Regions from separate parts of the Photobacterium sp. genome, predicted to be linked through region 3. Evidence: predicted binding sites of a transcription regulator. Region 3 holds the regulator's gene; each other region holds the start of a gene.
What was found. Region 3 encodes MetJ, which represses methionine synthesis genes. Its sites were predicted from a motif close to TTAGACNTNTANANGTCTAA; they were not measured.
Positions count from the first base shown of each region.

Region 1: the regulator MetJ is predicted to act here: its motif matches at 4,689-4,708, upstream of metN (methionine ABC transporter ATP-binding protein MetN).
Region 2: the regulator MetJ is predicted to act here: its motif matches at 2,784-2,803, upstream of metE (5-methyltetrahydropteroyltriglutamate--homocysteine S-methyltransferase).

Region 1 covers NZ_JBVCPH010000017.1:76,309-83,090, reverse strand. The annotation lists gene AC2204_RS17340 (extracellular solute-binding protein) at 1-48, opposite strand, end outside; gene AC2204_RS17335 (ABC transporter permease) at 78-1,118, opposite strand; gene AC2204_RS17330 (ABC transporter permease subunit) at 1,123-2,148, opposite strand; gene AC2204_RS17325 (porin) at 2,432-3,529, opposite strand; gene gmhB (D-glycero-beta-D-manno-heptose 1,7-bisphosphate 7-phosphatase) at 4,017-4,571, opposite strand; gene metN (methionine ABC transporter ATP-binding protein MetN) at 4,844-5,878, shown strand; gene AC2204_RS17310 (methionine ABC transporter permease) at 5,868-6,554, shown strand; gene metQ (methionine ABC transporter substrate-binding lipoprotein MetQ) at 6,624-6,782, shown strand, end outside.
Region 2 covers NZ_JBVCPH010000001.1:280,096-286,877, reverse strand. The annotation lists gene AC2204_RS01230 (GGDEF domain-containing protein) at 1-460, opposite strand, end outside; gene AC2204_RS01225 (hypothetical protein) at 781-1,452, shown strand; gene AC2204_RS01220 (DUF4250 domain-containing protein) at 1,554-1,742, shown strand; gene metR (HTH-type transcriptional regulator MetR) at 1,811-2,722, opposite strand; gene metE (5-methyltetrahydropteroyltriglutamate--homocysteine S-methyltransferase) at 2,940-5,243, shown strand; gene AC2204_RS01205 (META domain-containing protein) at 5,376-5,813, opposite strand; gene AC2204_RS01200 (mechanosensitive ion channel family protein) at 6,090-6,782, opposite strand, start outside.
Region 3 covers NZ_JBVCPH010000007.1:69,755-76,536, forward strand. The annotation lists gene AC2204_RS09810 (bifunctional aspartate kinase/homoserine dehydrogenase II) at 1-2,272, opposite strand, end outside; gene AC2204_RS09815 (O-succinylhomoserine (thiol)-lyase) at 2,272-3,441, opposite strand; gene metJ (met regulon transcriptional regulator MetJ) at 3,624-3,941, shown strand; gene AC2204_RS09825 (malic enzyme-like NAD(P)-binding protein) at 4,091-5,341, opposite strand; gene rpmE (50S ribosomal protein L31) at 5,645-5,857, opposite strand; gene priA (primosomal protein N') at 6,273-6,782, shown strand, end outside.

The DNA.
Region 1 (6,782 bases), on a different contig from region 3:
TAGTGCGGATATCATCGCTAAGGCGGATAATTTTATTTTTTCATACATCATTAACATCCTTGTTGATACGGTAGATCTTAAATATAGCGGGTATATTTTTTAGGGTCGAAAGCTTCACGGATTGCTTCCCCAATAAAGGTCACCATCACCAGTACCATAACAATGGCAGCAACAACGGAAGAAGCTATCCATGGCGAGTCCAGATTCGATTTTCCCTGTTGTAACAAATCGCCCCAACTCGGTGTGGGAGGCATCAAACCAAGCCCTAAATAATCCAGCGCCGTTAACGCGGTAATATTGGCCGCTATGGTAAAGGGGGCCAGAGTCACAATCATGACCATGGTGTTTGGCAATATATGCCTGAACACAATCCTTGCAGTCGATGCACCTAAGGCACGGGCTGCCATCACATATTCCCGAGCCGACTCTTTGTAAGTCATGGTGCGCATGTACCAGGTCATTCCCATCCAGCCAAACAGTACATTTATCGCGACAAACAAGGTAAAGGTGGGTCGGGTGATCGATACCAGGATCATAATTACATACAGGAAAGGAACCATTGACCAAACTTCAATAAAGCGCTGGGCTATCAAGTCAAATTTCCCGCCCCAAAATCCCATCGCACAGCCGACAGAAACGCCGATTGCATACGAAATCACCATGGTCGTTAAGGCAAAGCCCATAGCAATGCGAAAACCATAAAAAAGACGGGCTAAAATGTCGCGGCCGATGGTATCGGTCCCCAGGTAATGTTGATCGTCAAAGCTTGGAGCTGTTGGCGGGTATTCACCACTAAAATCCTGTTCGTAGGGATTCCATGGCACTAACGGCAAGATAACAAAATTATCGCCATTCTGCTGCTCAAAAAGCTGCTGTAATTCTCTGTAATCAGCCTCTTTAGAGTAATCTAAGCCAAAATCGGTTCCCGGCCTGACATCACTCATCACCGGAAAATAGTAGTCGCCACTGTATCTGACGACGAGCGCCTGACTATTGATCAAAAACTCGGCAAAAAGAGAGAGTATCAGTAAACAAGACAAGATTAAAAATGACAGATACCCGCGTCTGATTTCTTTAAATCGCTTGATTTTCTTTAGTGTTAACGGATTTATTCTCATCAGTCTAGGCTCCGAACTTCACTCGAGGATCAACAATCGCGACGCAAACATCCGACAGAATATTGCCGATCATCAGTAATACCGCATTAATCGCAACAATCCCCATAACAACAGGGTAATCCCGCTCCATAATCGCTTCATACCCTAGCAAACCCACACCATCTATATTAAAAATAACTTCAATAAGAAATGAGCCGGTCATGAAAAATAGCAGGGAGTTACCAAAATGGCTTGCTACCGGTATTAGGCTATTACGCAGAGCGTGCTTGCGTACTGCTTGTGGAAACGGCAGGCCTTTGGCTATAGCAGTTCGTACATAATCTGATGATAAATTTTCCATCAGATTATTTTTCATTGTCATGGTTAGCGTGGCAAAATCGCCAATCAAATAACAAATCAACGGCAACACAGCGTGCCACATAATGTCTTTCACTTGATCGTAAACGCTCTCATAGTCGTCAAAATCATCATCGACAAAGCCCCCCATCGGAAACCATTCAAGGTGATAGCCGAATAAGGTGATCAGCAAAACCCCAACGACGTATCCAGGCAGTGCATAGCCGACAAAAATAACAATGGATGATCCCGAATCAAACACACTGCCATGTCTCATGGCTTTGAAGTAGCCAAGGGGAATAGAAATGAAATAGCTGATAAAAAAGGTCATTCCCCCATAGAACGCCGAAACGGGTAGCCGCTCGGCGATCATGTCCCAGACAGGTTCGTAATAACGGGTCGATTCACCCAAATCGAGCACGACTAATTTAGCGAGCCAGTCGGTATAGGCTTCGAGCGCCGGTTTATCTAACCCGTAAAAAGCATTCAATTCTGCTATCTGATCTTCTGATAACGCGCTACTGCCACCCGGTGTTGTCATCGATGATGCAGCATCTCCTTTTGCCTGCATACTGGCCAGCATCCGCTCAACCGGCCCCCCCGGCACAAAACGGGTGATCGTGAAAATAAGAAGGGTTATACCAAGAAATGTCGGGATGACTAACAGCATCCGACGGAAAAAATAGGACAACATCTGCAGACTAACTCCTTGTCTTCAGTAATTTAGGCTCCTGCCATTAATAATGTCATTATCAATCACCGCACAGAGCAATAGCAACGAGCAACTGCGGATATGTGAGAGAGAATCACCACAACGAATATCGACGGATAGACAAATCACAGCGTTGATTAGCTATTATTTTAGCGTACGGAGCACTCCACGGCCGGGAATCACATGTCTCCGTATTTCTTCTCCCCCAGAAACCAAAAAACCCGGCCAATAGGGCCGGGGGGAAAAAGACATGGCTTAAAAGGAATTACCAGTAAACACGCGCACCGATAGCAAATTTACTTTCGCTATCCACTTCTGTTGGGGCAATAGTTGTATCTGAGCCTTTGTTACTGTAGCCCAGGGTACGACCATCTGCGTAAGCGTATTCAGCATAGATACGAGCCCACTTGTTAAAATGATAAACAGAGCCGATGTGGAATCCTTTGCTATCACCATCTTTTAGCGATGATTCTGATGCATCCTGATCAGTAAAATCAAACCCCGCATAAGTTGTAGCCTTGTCAGTCCAGCTGTATGTACCGCCTACACTGTAGCCATTTTCTTTGATCTTCTGGCCTCCTTGACTTTCAAGTTCAGCGTTGTAGTAAGTAAAGCCAATCAATGCAGCACCAACCGTATATTCAACCGTACCTTCAAAATACGTATTTTGAAGATCCGCTTTAACGTCCTCTTCACTTTTCAGCGTTGTCAGTGCACCTGTAACTTTATCTTTCACTTCCTCTATTGTATGGGTACCAACTTTATAAGCTTTATCGCGATTCTGACCGCCACCGAAGTGCAGGTTAAAGTCACCTAAGCTGGTACCGGCATACAGTTCAGCCAGCTCCTGATTGGTATCATCTTCAGATAGGCCATAGTTACCAGCAACCCAGAAGCTTTCGCCTTCATAGTTATACTTGATCAGTGAATCGTGACGCGCACCAGAAAGCGTCGCGTGACGCAATGCAGAACCACCAAAGAAGTAGGAATAATCGGCACCCCATGTATCATCCGAAACAACCCACTGACGGCCGAAAGTAAATTTACCGACATCCGTATCTACACCGGCATAATGCAGGCGGTTTTTCATCGCGTAATCTTTTTCCTTGGTTTTGTAGTTCAAACCAAATTCAACCTTACCAAACACATCCACTGTATCGGTAAGCTTGTATTGTGCTGTAACGCCGGCACGAGAAGACCCTGCGTTTAACGTGACATCCTTATCTTCAAGTTTTTTTACTTCAGTTCGAAGCTGACCGTAAAAGTCGGCGAATCCTTCGTCAGACTTGAAAATTTCAACGGCGTTTGCCGATGTGGCAAACAAAAGAGAAGGGATTGCTACTGCTAGAAGTGTTTTTTTCATCATACTTTCCTGTAATTTTTATTATCCTTAACGCCTAATCCTTCCTGAACTAAGCCTGAACAACCTAGCAATAAGCCAATTTCTTATCAACGCAATATAAATCTACAAAAGATGACAACACATATAAAATAAGTTGTATTTTACAAAATGGTCGCGCGATTAATTGGTGCATAATTCTCACCGCGAAACATTGTGCCAAGTGCGCCTCGACGCTTTATTTCAAAGGATAAATAACTATTCCCCCTCCGTCACAACACACCGGCCTATTCGCAATTTCGCATAAATAGTCAAAATAGTGCATAGGCACGTCCCGATTTATATGCGAAAATAACCTATTAATATTATTTTTAATTCCAAAAAGTTCTAGTAAAAGTGAGGTGTTAATATAACCCACTTTCAGTCAATGGGTCACATTTGCCTGTTAAGCACTGAATTACAAGCATAAAAAAAGCCGCCTAAGGCGACCTTCTGCTATTTGAGATTGAACTTAACGAGTTGCTAGCCAAGCAGGCACATCAGCAACACTGTCCAGCACCACACTAGCCAGAACTGCGCCTTCGTCAGTAACAGGCTTGCCAGTACGAACTAAAATTTTCATTCCGACTTCCGCTGCTTCTGCCGCAATCATATCTTCCGCTTTATCACCGATCATAACGGAATTAGTCATATCGATTGCTAAATAATCACGAGCCGAAATAAACATTCCCGGCTTAGGCTTGCGGCACTCACAGTCCTGTTTATAATCACCCACACCTTCTGTTGGGTGATGCGGACAATAATAAATACCGTCAAACTCAACACCATGATCGACAAAATTCCAGTCCATCCATTCTGTCAGACGCAGGAATTCATCTTCAGTGTACATCCCACGCGCAATACCGGCCTGGTTGGTCACCAACACAAGCATATACCCCATTTCTTTGAGTTTTTTACAGGCCTCAAACACCCCTTCTACGTATTCGAAATCGTCCACGGTATGAACATAACCATGATCAACGTTGATTACGCCATCACGATCGATAAAGACTGCTGGTTTGGCCAAGAGTTAGCCCTCTGTATTATTGCGTTAGGCAGATTATGGCATGCCAGAGGCTGGTATTCACCTGTTTACCGATAATGCATCGCCTCTTCTGTAAAAGAAAAGAACAAAAAACAACATCTAGACGTCTGGACGTAAAAATAGCTATTGACTTGGCCGTCTAGACATCCTAGCATCACAGCAACACAATATGATATAAATCAACCTTTCACACCAAACGATTACAATATTAAAACAAAAAACACTAATCGATTTATCTAAGTTCAGGAAGTTCGATGATAGAAATTAATAGAGTCAATAAAGTGTTCTATCAGGGAGAGAGAGCCATAAACGCCCTCCTCGATATCAACCTAACAATTGAGCAAGGTACCATTTTCGGGGTGATCGGATCCTCAGGTGCCGGTAAAAGCACGCTAATTCGTTGCGTAAATTTGCTGGAAAAGCCCACCAGCGGCCATGTTATTGTTGATGGCGTCGATCTTACTCAGCTATCGAATCAGGAGCTCACATTAGCTCGCCGTAAAATTGGCATGATTTTCCAGCACTTTAATCTGCTATCGTCTCGTACCGTCTTTGATAATATCGCACTTCCGTTAGAGCTGGCCGGAGCATCAAAAACGGATCTCACGACGAAAGTCGACGAGTTACTTAAACTGGTTGGCTTGGCCGATAAAAGAGACACTTATCCATCCAATCTCAGTGGCGGTCAAAAACAGCGCGTCGCCATTGCCCGTGCATTAGCCTCTGATCCTAAAGTCTTACTTTGTGATGAAGCCACCAGTGCACTGGATCCGGCAACAACCCAGTCTATTCTCGAGCTGCTAAAAGAAATCAATCGCAAGCTGAACCTGACTATTCTGCTTATCACCCATGAGATGGACGTAGTTAAAAGTATCTGTGCCGAAGTCGCTATTATTGGTGATGGTGAGCTGGTAGAAAAAGGCCCGGTCGGCGATATTTTTGCTCACCCGAAAACAGACCTGGCGCGTGAATTTATTCGCTCGACGTTAGACTTATCCATTCCTGACGATTATCAAGCGCGGATGACCGCAGAAAGAGTGACCGGCAGCTACCCTCTGATCCGCCTGGAGTTTACCGGAGCTTCTGTTGATGCTCCGCTGATCAGCCAGGTTGCACGAGAGTTTAATATCGACATCAGTATCCTGAGTTCTGATATGGACTACGCGGGCGGTGTTAAATTTGGCCTGATGCTCGCCGAATTTTTGGGAACAGAGCAAGCAGCAGAACAAGCGATCGCTTTTCTGCGTGATCATAAAGTGAATGTTGAGGTATTAGGTTATGTGGCTTGATTCGATTGCCAACTGGTGGCTAACCAATGAACGTCTGACCTACCTGCTCATCGAGGCACTCGGCCAGACCCTAACCATGGTACTGGCATCCGGCATCATCGGTTTTGCATTAGGTATTCCTCTCGGTGTCGCGCTGCACTTAAGTAAAGACGGCGGGCTACTGGAAAACCGTACCCTGAATAAAGCATTGGGAACCGTTGTTAATATTGGCCGCTCGATTCCGTTCATTATCCTGCTGGTCGCCATTATTCCGTTTACCCGCTTTATCGTCGGCAGTTCTATCGGTACAGCGGCAGCGATTGTTCCATTGGCCGTAGGCGCTATTCCGTTTATCGCGCGGCTGGTTGAAGGGGCATTACTGGAAGTACCATCTGGCCTGGTTGAGGCAGCTCAGGCAATGGGGGCGACACCAAAGCAGATCATTACTAAGGTCCTGTTACCAGAAGCGCTGCCGGGTATTATCAATGCCGTCACGATCACACTCGTCACACTGGTCAGCTATTCTGCAATGGCAGGCACCGTCGGAGGTGGCGGTTTAGGTGATGTGGGTATTCGTTACGGCTACCAACGCTTTGATGGCTCCGTCATGATGATCACCGTCGTCATCCTGGTCATTCTGGTTCAGCTTATTCAATCTGTTGGCGATCACTTAGTCAAACGGGTCGATCACCGATAATCCAAGATTCTAAAAAGTAAAACTTTAGCAATACCATTTAGGGAATACCCCATTCTAAGGAGAAGTAATATGACATTTAATTTAAAGAACCTTTTTGCTGCCGCAGGTCTCGCATCGGCCTTGGTTCTAACCGGTTGCGGCGAAAAAGAAGCCGTTGTTGATGTAAATAAAATCAAAGTCGGGGTCATAACAGGGGCCGAAGCACAGGTTGCCGAAGTGGCAGCAAAA
Region 2 (6,782 bases), on a different contig from region 3:
GAATGGTTAGGGTTGCAATATAAATGATGGGTAACAGTGTGTAGCCATATTCATATCCACTGAAGGCTAACGGAAAATCGAGCACCACTAAGCTGTAAACGTAGAACAGATTGAATCCGACAACCAGCGCAGTTATGCACCATTGGGCTTGTTTTAACGAGCTGTGCTGGTGATTTATTTTGGCGATAAAAAAGAGAAAAGTGCCCAGGAGAATGCGAGCGATGGTAATTTTCAGGCCCTGATCCAGAGGTAAAAAGTAAACGTCGAAGGGGATCCATAACATGAACAGCACTCCCCAAACGATAGAGAGCAATGATGTCCGGGTGCGGAGGTAGCTACTTCGTGTATTCTGAAAACTGGATGTATGCGGTTTTTTACTCCATAAATCAGGCAAATACAGTTTTACCGACTTAAGCAGCGGCTCTAGGTTTTGGCGCATTGTTTGCTTTATTTTGTCCATTTTCTTCCCATCTGGTATCTGGCTACTGATTCGGGATAGATCAAAATACAGTGCAAATTATCTCTATTCTGAGTGAGCTTATTATTCTACAGATTGAGTAACGTCACTGTGACCTTGGTCCAAGAAATGTAGCAACGATAGGCGTCGTTACGGTAAGCATTGTTTTATTTGGGTTGATATGAATGCAATGTGGCCCATTTTTTCAGCGTCATGGGCTGAACAGCAGTCTTGACTAAATCTAATGAATTATCGCTGAACTCTGCATCTTGAGGCGGTTTGGGTATATAATCCCGCCACTTTAATTTCACACAAGAATGATCATGTTAGCAGGCTACTTAACATTTTTAATTCCCGCATTATTAGGTGCTCAGCTTATTCTTACGCTGGTGTTGACCAAAGGTAACATTTGTCCCGGGCAGCGCGGACGCGTGCATAAAACGTTGCCAGTTGTCCTTGTCGGTTGGCTGTTAGCCGTTATGGCTCAACCGCTGGCGGTATTACCTCTTCTGGCATTGGCGTATTTCAGCTTCAAGGCGAAAACGGGAAAAACACGTGATACAGGTCCAATGCCGGTTCTGATGGCTGCTAACGGATTGGCAGCTCTGTGCTGGCTCGTGCTATTACCATCAATGTCATTGCCACAGGTTGGCATGAGTTTTATGGCAATCGCACTGTTTGGATCATCATTGGCACACTTACTGTTGGCTCAAGCCAAAACGCGCTTACAAGCTTTTCATCGTATTTTGCCGTTTGTGGGCTTGAGCAGTGCAATGGTCTTAATTCTGTTTATGCTGTGGCAGCTGACCGATATTGATGCTGCAGTCGTTGAAGCAATGACAACGAATGTCATTGCAGCGCTGTTGCTGCTGGTATTTGCCCTGCTGGTGTGGGCGTCACATATTCTACTCAGCCGCACCGTAAATCGCTGGCAGTTGTTGGTGGCGTCGGTATTGCTGGTGGTTTCCGGCTCAATGCAGTTAACCTTGTTCTGATCATCTAAACCTGCGAGTTCGGGATAGAGGGCTTTTTTATGCCGGTTGATTTGATCCCTACTATGCTTATCGGTAGAAAAGCGAGTGAAGGGGAAGGCGGTATGGAAATTTCAAATCTACTGAATATGGACAGTAAAATTGTCATCGGTATTATCAACGAACGACTCAGGCTGGAATGTTCCAGCATGGATGAGCTGGTCAGTCGCTATGAATTAGATGCTGATGAGCTGACCGAGAAAATGGCTACGATCGGTTATCGCTATGATCCAATTACCAATCAATTTAAGTAAACACCCAATCAGATTTAAAAGTAACAGGCCAGCATAACAATGCTGGCCTTTTTGTCCTTTGGGGGGTTCTACGCCGCTTTAATTCCTTCAAGATGCGTTTGGCACTGTTGCCTTGCGGTAGCGAAGAATGCCTGTAAATAATGGCGATCCTGCTCCGATGAACGGATGGCTGCAAATAGCCGGCGCCATAATCCCTCCCCAAGCGGTTTACTCACAATGAGTCCCTGGCGGGAAAAATCATGAATCGCCCAGTTTGGCAGCGCCGCGACGCCTAAGCCTGCAGACACCATCTGAACCAGCATTAACGTATTATCTGCTTGCTTCCAGGCTTTTGGCTCGACGTTCGCGGGCTGGAGAAAGTGCTTTACAACATCCAAACGGTTCTTTTGCACCGGGTAACTGAGCATCGTCTGATTGGCAATATCACCAGGTTCGATAACGTCTTTATCGGCTAAAGGCGACTGAGGGGATACCACCAATCGCATTTCAAAATCGAATAAAGGTTCGTAGTGAATTTCAGCCCGGGGTTGAATATCTGAAGTGATCACAACATCGAGCTCGCCAGAGGCCAACGCCGGGATCGGTTCAAACCCGAAACCGGAAGAGAAATCGAGTGCCACGGAAGGCCAGTGGATCTGATATTCCTTTAATGCCGGCATCAGCCACTGGAAGCAGGAGTGGCATTCAATTGCCATATGCAACCGGCCATTGGCATCGGCTTTGAGGCCTGAGAGATCGTGTTCTGCTTTAACAATACGGGGGATCAGCTCATCTGCCAGTCGGAGTAAAATTTCGCCTTCAGCGGTAAACTTTACAGGGCGAGTTTTACGGAGAAAGAGTTGTCCGCCCAGCCGTTGTTCCAGATCTTTTAGTTGGTGTGATAAAGCAGATTGTGTCAGACACAAGGTGTTAGCCGTTGCGGTGAGAGAACCTGTATCGCGTAGAACAGAAAGGGTTCTGAGGTGCTTAATTTCAATCATGAGCGAATTTCAACATCCTTGTGATCACTATGAATTCAATGTACCTGTTCAATAAGGATGTGTAAACATCTAGACGTCTATTGCCTGTGGTTTTGATCTAATGAAATGATTATTAATTTTTCTCATAATCAAGGTGAGTAATTAGAAATTGTTCATCTTGTTTATATGCGCCATTGTTTAGCCATCCATACCGCTAAATAGACAGCAGGGAATCACAATGACAGTTTCAGCAGTTCATAAAACCATCACCCACATTCTGGGTTACCCGCGTGTAGGCTCACAACGAGAGCTGAAATTTTCACAGGAAAAATACTGGCGCGGTGAGATTGATCAAAAAGAACTTAAGGCCGTGGGTAGCTTATTGCGCCACCGCCATTGGGGGGATCAGGTCGGTGCCGGGCTGGATTACGTTTCTGTGGGGGATTTTGCCTGGTACGACCATGTTTTAAGCACCAGCATGTTACTTGGTCATATTCCCCAACGTCACAAGAACGGCTTTCCGGATCTTGATACACTCTTTCGGGTTGCACGCGGCAAAGCGCCCACCGGGTGTGCTTGTGCGGCATCGGACATGACAAAGTGGTTCAACACCAATTACCATTACATCGTTCCTGAGTTTACTAAAGACGATCAGTTTACTGTCAGCTGGCAGCAACTGTTTGAAGAAGTGGCTGAAGCGAAAAAAGCAGGCCACAATGTAAAACCTGTTTTGCTTGGTCCCGTTTCTTACCTTTGGCTAGGTAAAGAAAAAGAAGCAAGTTTCGATCGCCTGACGTTACTGCCGCGTCTGTTATCTGCTTATCAGCAGATCTTAACCAAATTGGCCGCACTGGGTGTAGAGTGGGTTCAGGTTGATGAACCCGTGTTGACGCTTGAATTGCCAACAGCCTGGGCAGATTCCTTCAAACTGGCTTATCAGGTACTGAATGGCGACGTGAAGTTATTGCTTACCACCTATTTTGACAACATTACCCACCATCTGGACAAGATAACTGAGCTGAATGTCGACGGTCTTCATGTAGACTTATCTGCCGCGCCTGCACAGTTGGACGACGTGGTTGAGGCGCTGCCCGATCACTGGGTACTGTCAGTAGGAGCCGTCAATGGTCGCAATGTATGGCGTGCTGATCTGTCTCAGCTCCTTGAGAAACTGCAACCGGTTAAAGCGCAGCTCGGCAAGCGTCTGTGGCTGGGAAGCTCCTGTTCGTTACTTCATAGCCCCATTGACGTAGATCTTGAAACAGAGCTGTCACCCGATGTGCGTCAATGGCTCTCTTTTGCGAAGCAAAAATGTCGTGAAGTCACCTTGCTTGCACAGGCTTTGGATGGTAACAGCATTGCGATTGAGGAGTGTCATAAATACAGTGCTCCCATTAAAGCGCGATTAAACAGCGCACGGGTCAACAACCCTGATGTGCGCCGGCGCACTGATGCAATTACCGGTGCATTGGCTGACCGTAAAGCGCCGTATGCCGAACGAGCACGCAAGCAGCGCGGAGCCTTGAATTTACCGCTGCTACCCACAACAACGATTGGTTCATTTCCGCAAACCGCTGAAATTCGTTCTCAGCGAAGTGATTTTAAAGCAGGTAGGCTGAGTAAAGCCGATTATAACGCTGTGCTGAAAGATCATATTGCCGATGCTATTGCCCGTCAGGAAGCATTGGATCTTGATGTACTGGTTCATGGTGAAGCTGAGCGTAACGACATGGTAGAGTATTTTGCCGAATTATTAGAGGGTTTTGCGGTAACCCGTTTCGGCTGGGTACAAAGCTACGGTTCTCGCTGTGTAAAACCGGCGATTATCGTGTCAGACATCTATCGGGCCAGAGCAATGACAGTAGAGTGGGCGACATACGCACAGTCTCTGACAGACAAGCTTGTCAAAGGTATGCTGACTGGCCCGGTCACCATCCTGGGCTGGACATTTCCGCGAGAAGATTTGACGCGGGAAGAGATTGCCAACCAGATAGCCTTAGCGCTGCGTGATGAAGTGGCCGATCTGCAAGCGGCGGGCATCAAGATTATTCAGATCGACGAGCCGGCTATTCGTGAAGGCTTGCCCCTGAAAGAGAGCCAGTGGCCGTTGTATCTCGATTGGGCTGTTAATGCCTTTAAAATCGCGGCGGGAAGTGCAGATCCGCAAACGCAGATCCATACGCATATGTGTTACAGCGAGTTCAACCACATCATCAAATCTGTCGCCGCGCTGGATGCCGATGTTATTACCATTGAAACATCTCGCTCAGACATGGAGTTATTAACAGCATTTGAAGCATTTAATTACCCGAATGAAATAGGCCCGGGTGTTTATGATATTCACTCGCCTAATATTCCGCCAGTAGAACAGATTATTCAGTTAGTCGAGAAGGCAGAAGCCCTTATTCCGGTTGAAAGGTTATGGATTAATCCTGACTGTGGCCTGAAAACCCGTAATTGGGAGGAGACCGAAGCCGCCCTGAGTAATATGGTTACTGCCGCAAAAGCACTTCGTGAGGAGTGGCATGCAAAAGCGGTTTAACAAATTGCCATGAAAAGAAATTGAGGGAGTGCTCTAAGCACTCTTTTTTTCGATGTGGAAAAATCAAAAAATATCTTTAAGTTACAGACTTGAGGCGAGGGTAGATCCCCCCGCCTTTACGTGCAACGATGATTACTGAGGCTCAGTACGTGTGAAAGTCAGTATGTGGCTGGCGCTTGTTAGTGTTAACTGATCACCAGAAATTTTCGCCTCACTCCAGTCCGTCAGTGTCTGGGTCAGGGTATTTTCCATCTCCATTGCCGGGGCAGGGCAGGCCATCATAGTCATTCCCATTTTTTCAATGCGTAACTGACCGTCGCTCAATTCAGCCTGACCAAAGTAACGGTTGCAGCCAGAATAACCATTTGCGCTCATGTCATTGGTGAGCCCAATATTGGGGGCTGTAAACGGCTCTGGTAACTCAATGGCTTTGTTGTCAACTTGAGTGAGCACCCAATTGTGGTTAACAAGATCCCCCTCGGTTGCAATTTTACTGATCTCGCCGTTGTTGCCTGCACATGCAGCAAGGATCATAGGTAATACCAATACGGTAAGTAAACGCTTTTTCATAGTGTCGATTCCCAGGGTTTAGATGTGGATATACTCTTTATTGAACAGAAGCTGTCTTACGATCAATTAAAGAATGGAGAGCATTAATACCAAACTGTATAACAATAAGAAAGCTTGCTATCTCTTTATTCACAGCATGAATAAGTCACTGAGCTTTAAGGATTAAAATCAATTATGACAAAGGTAAAATAATATGTGTTAGAAATACGTGATTTTTACTGTGGCTTTGCACGGTAGATATCGTCTGAAATGATCTGAAGTCGTTTGAAACACCGTTTACATTAACTTGGTATTAGGTTTTTTTTCGATCATGTGAAGATGAACATCCTGTTGCGGGAAGGGGATAGAAATTCCTTCTTGGTCGAACCGGATTTTAACCTCGCGAGTAATATCCCAGTATACATCCCAGTAATCTTCAGTTTTTACCCAAGGACGAACAATAAAATCAACAGAGGAGGTATTAAGCGTGTGCAGTTTAATGGTTTTTTCTGGCTGACCTAATACCGCAGGGTGAGCATCAACAATGTCACTCAACACTTTTTCTGCCAGTTCAATATTGTCGCTATAACCAATACCAAAGATCATATCGACACGCCGAACGCGTTCATGTGTCATGTTTTTGATTATGTCTCCCCAAATTTTGCTGTTTGGAACAATGATGATTTGGTTATCAAACGTTTTTATGGTGGTGTTTACCAGGCTCATATGGCTCACTTTGCCCGATACGCCGCCAGCTTCCACAAAGTCACCCACATCGAATGGCCGGTAGATCAGCAGCATCATGCCGGAGGCAAAGTTGGACAGGGTATCTTGTAAAGCAAAACCGATGATCACACCGGCGACACCAAAACCAGTAAGGATTGGGGCCAAGTTTAAGCCAATTTGCGACATGGCAATGAGCAGGCCTATGACAAAAACGCCATTGCCGGATATGGAGGTGAAGAAGTCCTGCATCAGCTGCGATAAATT
Region 3 (6,782 bases):
TGGCCAAGGCATGCTCTGCCGGCAACGCTTCCACCCCTACATGTGCTTTGCCATGCTTATCCAGACGCGCAACATAACGCAGCACTTTATCTTCTTTCTGGGCTTTGTTCAGACGTTCGAACAACAGCTCGTCAAGCAGATCGATCTGCTCAAAGAATCCGTCAAGCGTCAGCTCCGCCAGTTCTGCAGGCACTAGCGAGTCCACCTTGACCTGCTCCGGCTCTAACGCCAGCCCTGACTCACGAGCCAGGATCACCAGCTTGCGCATCACGTCGCTGCCGTCGAGATCATGCCGTGGATCCGGTTCGGTCAGCCCTTGCTGCCACGCCTGCTCCAGCAGTTGAGAAAAAGGCTGCGAGCCATCGAACTGCTGGAACAGCCAGGATAACGTTCCGGAAAAGATCCCCGATACCGCAATAATTTCATCCCCACTTTCACGCAAGTCCCGTACCGTGTGATTCACGGGCAGGCCCGCACCGACGGTGGCGTTATATAGCCAATGACGGCTGGTTTTGGCAAAGGCATCCTGCACCGCATGGTAATCGTCGCTCGAGGCTGAGCCCGCGACTTTATTCGCTGAAATCAGATGCAACCCATTTTCAGCCACACTGGGGTATTTGGCCGCCAGTTCAGCACTGGCCGTCACATCCAGCACCACCACGTCATCATAAGGGTTAGAGGCGAAGGTCGCGAGCAGCTCCCCGTCGGCGTACTCCACGGCTTCATCCTCGAACGCGCTAAGTGCACGCGTCGGTTCAATGCCCTGAAAATCAACCCAGTAACGGCAACTGTCAGCAACCCCGATTAAGGTAAAACTCATACCATGGCGCTTCTCGAGCTGTTCTTTCTCGGCAGCAAACAACTCAAGCCAGCGGCTACCAATATTGCCTTTGCCGCACAACACCAGGCCAATACGTTTCTGAGCCTGAAACAGGCTCTGATGAATACCGGCAATCACGTTTTCAGTATCGACCTTACGCAGCACCGCAACCAGGCTCAGGCCGGATTCCGCTTCTTCCATAAACTCCACCGGCAGCCTTTTCAACTGCTGATAGAAGCCGTGGCAATGCACGGGGTTATTGACCACACCCGCCCCTACCGCGGCAACCATTGAGAAGCCTTCTCGCAACCTCAACTCGGCAGCAATCCCACTGTCTTGCAGCAGTGCCAATACGCCATTCACCACCTCGCTGGTATATGCCAGCAAAATACGTCCCTGATCGGCCTCAGTGCTCTGTGCCAGCGGTAACAGTTGCGCCCGCAGCAAGGTACGAACCAGCTCGGCCTTTACGGGTTCAAGTTCATGTGAACGCGGGACATCTATTTCAATCAGGCATATCTCGTCTAACGAGGTGACAATTTTGGCACCACGCCCGGAAGCTAATATCCGCTCTACTCGGGTCGAACCGGATTCCGGTTGATGGCTGCTGCGCAAGGTTAAACCAATCGCACTCTGGGCAACCGGCTGTAAGGTTCGGCTATGCAGCACGGGGGCCGCCAGGCGGGCCAGTTCATTGGCTTCATCCAGGCGCAGCAGAGGCAGCAGGCAGGCATCACCGACTTTGCGCGGATCTGCGCTGTATACGCCAGCCACATCGCTCCAGATAGTCACCCGCGACACCTCCGCCAGGGCACCGATCACCGTGGCGGAATAGTCAGAACCATTACGCCCCAGCAACACCGTTTCTTGCTGCTGATTACGCGCCATGAAGCCGGTGATCACAATACGATGCAAGCTGTGCTGGGCCAGCTGCTCTTTCAGCAACGGCCAGGATTGAGCACGATCCACTTCCGGTTGAGCCACCCGCTCTGCGCGGAGGAAGCTTCGCGAATCAAGGTAAGTCGCCTGCATCTCATGGTGATTGAGTAAGGCGGCCAGCAATCGGGCAGACCACAGTTCGCCATGGCCTAAAATTGCCGCGTATACCGGTTCTGTCATATCCTGCTCATTGAGCTTAGCCAGGTTACTCAGTTCTAGATGCAGCTGGGTCAATAGCGCATCAGCAACAGAGCCGGTCACCAGCGCTTCGATTAATCCTTGCTGATACTGGCGCAAGCTCTGCAACGTCTCATGGGCCTGCCGCCCGTCTTTGCCGAGTTGTTCAATCCACTCAATCAGCTTATTCGTTGTTTTTCCGGCTGCTGAAACCACAATCAGATCTTCAACATCGGAATACTCTTGCAGGATCGCGGCGACCCGACGATAGCAGTCCGGATCGGCCAGGCTACTGCCGCCAAATTTATGGAGCTGGCGATGGGCTGGCTGTGTCATCATGCCCCAACCTCCGCCGTTTGCTTAAATGCCTGCTCAAGATCTGCGATCAGGTCGCGAGGATCTTCCAGGCCAACCGACAGCCGTAACAGGGAGGGCTTAATACCGGCTTCGGCCTGCGCTTCATCGGACATCGCACGGTGAGTCATACTGGCAGGATGGGCAATCAGGCTTTCCGTGCCCCCGAGAGATTCTGCCAGTGAAAAACAGTTAAGAGCCGCGACAAATACTTCCAGCTGACGCGGGCTGCCTGCCAGTTCAAAGCTGAGCATTGAACCAAACCCCTGCTGCTGGTGAACGGCAATATCATGACCCGGATGATCCGGTAACGCCGGGTGATAAATCTGCCCGACCAGCGCCTGAGTTTGCAGGTATGCCAGCACCTGGGCTGCATTTTCTTCATGCATTCTCATCCGGGGCACTAAGGTTCTTAACCCTCGCAGGGTTAAATACGCATCAAACGGCGCGCCTGTTGCCCCGATGCAGTTCGCCCACCAGGCAATATTCTCGGCTTGCTCCGGATCTTTGGCAATCAGGATCCCCCCCACCACATCAGAATGACCGTTGATATATTTCGTGGTGGAGTGGACCACAAAATCAGCCCCCAATTTTATCGGCTGCTGCAAGACCGGCGATAAAAAGGTGTTGTCAACCGCAACCAGCGCACCAGCCTGTGCTGCATGCCGGCACAAGGCTTCAACATCAAGCACCCGTAACAGCGGGTTTGACGGGGTTTCAACCCAGATAATTTTAGGTTTTTTCGCCAGTGCCGCCGCAAGTGCGGCCGGATCGGACTGATCGACAAACTCAACCTTGAAATCACCTTTATTGGCACGGGTATTAAACAAACGGTAGGTTCCGCCGTAGCAGTCATGCGGGGCAACAATTAAATCTTCCGGGCCTAACAGCGCTGAAACCAATAAGTTGATGGCTGCGGTGCCGCAACTGGTGACCACGCCTCCGGCCCCCCCTTCCAGTTCTGACAAGGCATCGGCTAACATATTGCGGGTCGGGTTACCCGAGCGTGAATAATCGTATTGGGGAGGCTCACCGAGCTCTGGAAAGCTATAGGTGGAAGTAAGATAAATAGGTGGAACAACGGCATGGTGTTGGCTGTCTGATTCAATACCGGCACGTACGGCGATGGTGGCAAACTGCTTGTCACTCATAATAACCTTCCTTGTCTCGGGCTAAGCCCTGTTCCCGAATAAAATTGCAGCAATCACATTAACTACATTTAATTGAGCCGTCAACACTTCTAGACGTCTATATGTCTTTCCTTATGGCAGTAAATCCCGCTAAAATTCGGAGATATAGTTATTTGATCCCAACATCGCTGAGAAGGTATAACATGGCAGAGTGGAATGGCGAATACATCAGCCCATACGCGGAACACGGTAAAAAAAATGAGCAAGTTAAGAAAATTACTGTTTCGATTCCATTAAAGGTTTTAAAAATACTGACGGATGAGCGTACTCGTCGTCAGGTAAATAACCTGCGTCACGCAACGAACAGTGAATTGCTTTGTGAAGCATTCCTGCACGCTTATACAGGTCAGCCGTTACCAACCGATGACGACATCCGTAAAGATTGCCCTGATGATCTGCCAGCAGAAGCCAAAGCCCTGATGGACGAAATGGGGATCAAATACGAAGACATCAATGAATAATCGCACAGCTACGCGATCGTAAGCCACCCGCTATCTCTATTTACCGATGATAGACTGATATAAAAAAACCAGCCAATCGGCTGGTTTTTTGTTATCGGCATAAAGCGATCTGTCGGTATTCAGTTTGCCGCTCTATTTCAAGAGCACTTTTATTTGTCTTCCATGTAGCCAACAGGCATCTCAATCTGGGCAACGCCCGAATCAATCGCCGCCTGGGCGACAGCTTTGGCCACACGAGGAAGCAAACGTGGATCCATTGGCTTGGGAATAATGTATTCCATACCAAATGCCAGCTTGTCGACGCCGGCGGCTTTTAATACTTCCGCAGGAACCGGCTCTTTGGTCAGTTCACGAATGGCTTTAACTGCGGCCAGTTTCATTTCGTCATTAATTTTGCTCGCGCGTACATCCAGGGCACCGCGGAAAATGAATGGAAAACAGATAACATTATTGACCTGGTTAGGATAATCAGAGCGGCCAGTCCCCATGATAAGATCATCGCGTACCGCATGTGCCAGCTCTGGCTTGATTTCCGGATCCGGATTGGAACAAGCGAAAACAACAGGCTTATCAGCCATCAATTTAAGTGCTTCAGGCTCCAATAAATTCGGACCCGATACCCCGACAAAGATATCAGCGCCTTCGATAACATCTTCCAGTGTACGTTTATCGGTATTATTCGCGAACAGCTGCTTATATTCGTTAATGTCATCACGGCGCGTATGGATGACCCCTTTGCGGTCAAGCATGTAGATCTTCTCGCGCTGGGCACCCGACTTGATCAGCAGTTCCATACATGCCACCGCCGCCGCACCGGCACCTAAACAGACAATAACAGATTCACTGATCTCTTTACCTTGCAGTTCAAGGGCATTCAGCATTCCGGCGGCTGTGACAATCGCGGTACCATGCTGATCATCGTGGAAAACCGGGACGCTACAGCGTTCAATCAGACGTTTTTCAATTTCAAAACAGTCTGGCGCTTTGATATCTTCCAGGTTGATCCCGCCAAAGGTATCAGCGATGTTGGCCACTGTATCAACAAACTCATCAATCGTGCGGTGCTTCACTTCAATATCAATAGAATCGAGACCCGCAAAACGCTTAAATAGCAGTGACTTACCTTCCATTACCGGCTTCGAGGCCAGAGGACCGAGGTTACCTAAACCCAGAATTGCCGTGCCGTTAGTAATGACCGCAACCATATTGCCTTTACCCGTGTATTTATACACATTCTCTGGATTTTTGGCGATTTCTCGAACAGGCTCAGCGACACCCGGGCTATACGCCAGCGCCAGATCTTCAACCGTATCTGCCGGCTTAGTAAGTGCTACTGCAATTTTTCCTGGTACTGGGTAAGCATGATAATCAAGTGCTTGTTGGCGAAAATCTTCAGACATAGTGTTCTGGGTCCTAAGTAAAAAGGAGAGCTTGATCCTAAATGAAAATGATGTTCAGTTCGATCTTGAGAGGCAGATCATATTCTATCGCGATAGAAAATCCTAGTTCAGTACAACAGGTCCAGCCAATTGGATGCTCATTTAGGATACTTATGCCGAAAAGCGGGTGGGAATTGTGCTACACAGGAAGAAAGGAGAGATAACGCAGCCAGGATGACTTAATAAAACGGTCGAAAACTCGTGAGCAAAATGAAAAAAAGGGATGCATATGCATCCCTTTTTTCGGAATTCATCTGGCTAATATTATTTAGCAGAAAGAGCACCGAAACGCTTGTTGAACTTGTCGATACGACCACCAGAGCTAACTTCACGCTGCTTACCAGTGTAGAATGGGTGACATTTGTCACACACATCAAGGTTAACATCTTTACGCATAGTTGACTGGAATACGAAGTTGTTGCCGCAAGAACAACGAGCGTTCACTGCTGAGTAATCTGGGTGGATACCTTGTTTCATGGGATAACCTCAAGCTAAGGCCGTGTCGCTCTCCCGATCCAAAGCCGGGCACCACACGTCGTTAAATACAGTATGCCGCAAATGCGACAAATTAGGCGGCGTATAGTAATCAATCATGCAGCCTAGATCAACCAACTCGCTACTTTTTTCATCACATTATTCATCGCCTGCTTGCTATGGCTCGATTTATACCCAAACGACGTCAAAATAGATCAACCCTGCCTGTTGCAATTGCCGGGAGAACTGCTTGTTACTGACAACATATGCCGGGCTACCTCCGTTTATTTATCCGTTTGGGATAAAGCGCCGGGCAAGGTACACTTCCCTGATAACATAAAAGTCTTCCTTCATTATAGATCCTGCAGCCGTTCAGCTCTCTCGAACTGGATAGCTACAGCTTTTTCAGCGGTTAGTTATGACACCCAAGATTGCCAAAGTGGCCCTTCCAGTTCCACTGGATAAAGCCTTTGATTACCTGGTCAAACCCGGCACATTCCCAGTCGTGGGTGGTCGGGTACGCGTTCCATTCGGGCGGCAGCAGCTGGTTGGACTGGTCATCGCCCTGACAGATCACTCTGATTTCCCGCTTAACCAGTTAAAACCTCTTAATACGGTGATCGATACCGCACCATTGTGGCAACCCCCGCTGTTCAGTTTGCTATCTTGGGCCAGCAGTTATTATCAGTATCCATTAGGGGATACCCTGGCCAACGCCATGCCGGCGTTACTGCGCAAAGGACGGAGTGCCTCTCCTGCCACCCTGAAATTCTGGACGCTGACCGAAGCCGGCCGGGATCAACCGCTAACGGCACTCAAGCGTGCGCCGCGACAGGCACAAGTGCTGAATATTTTGCGCCACGGCAACACCAGCCATGAAGCCTTACTGGCCGAGGAAGTCAGCTCTGCAACGCTGAAAAACTTGACG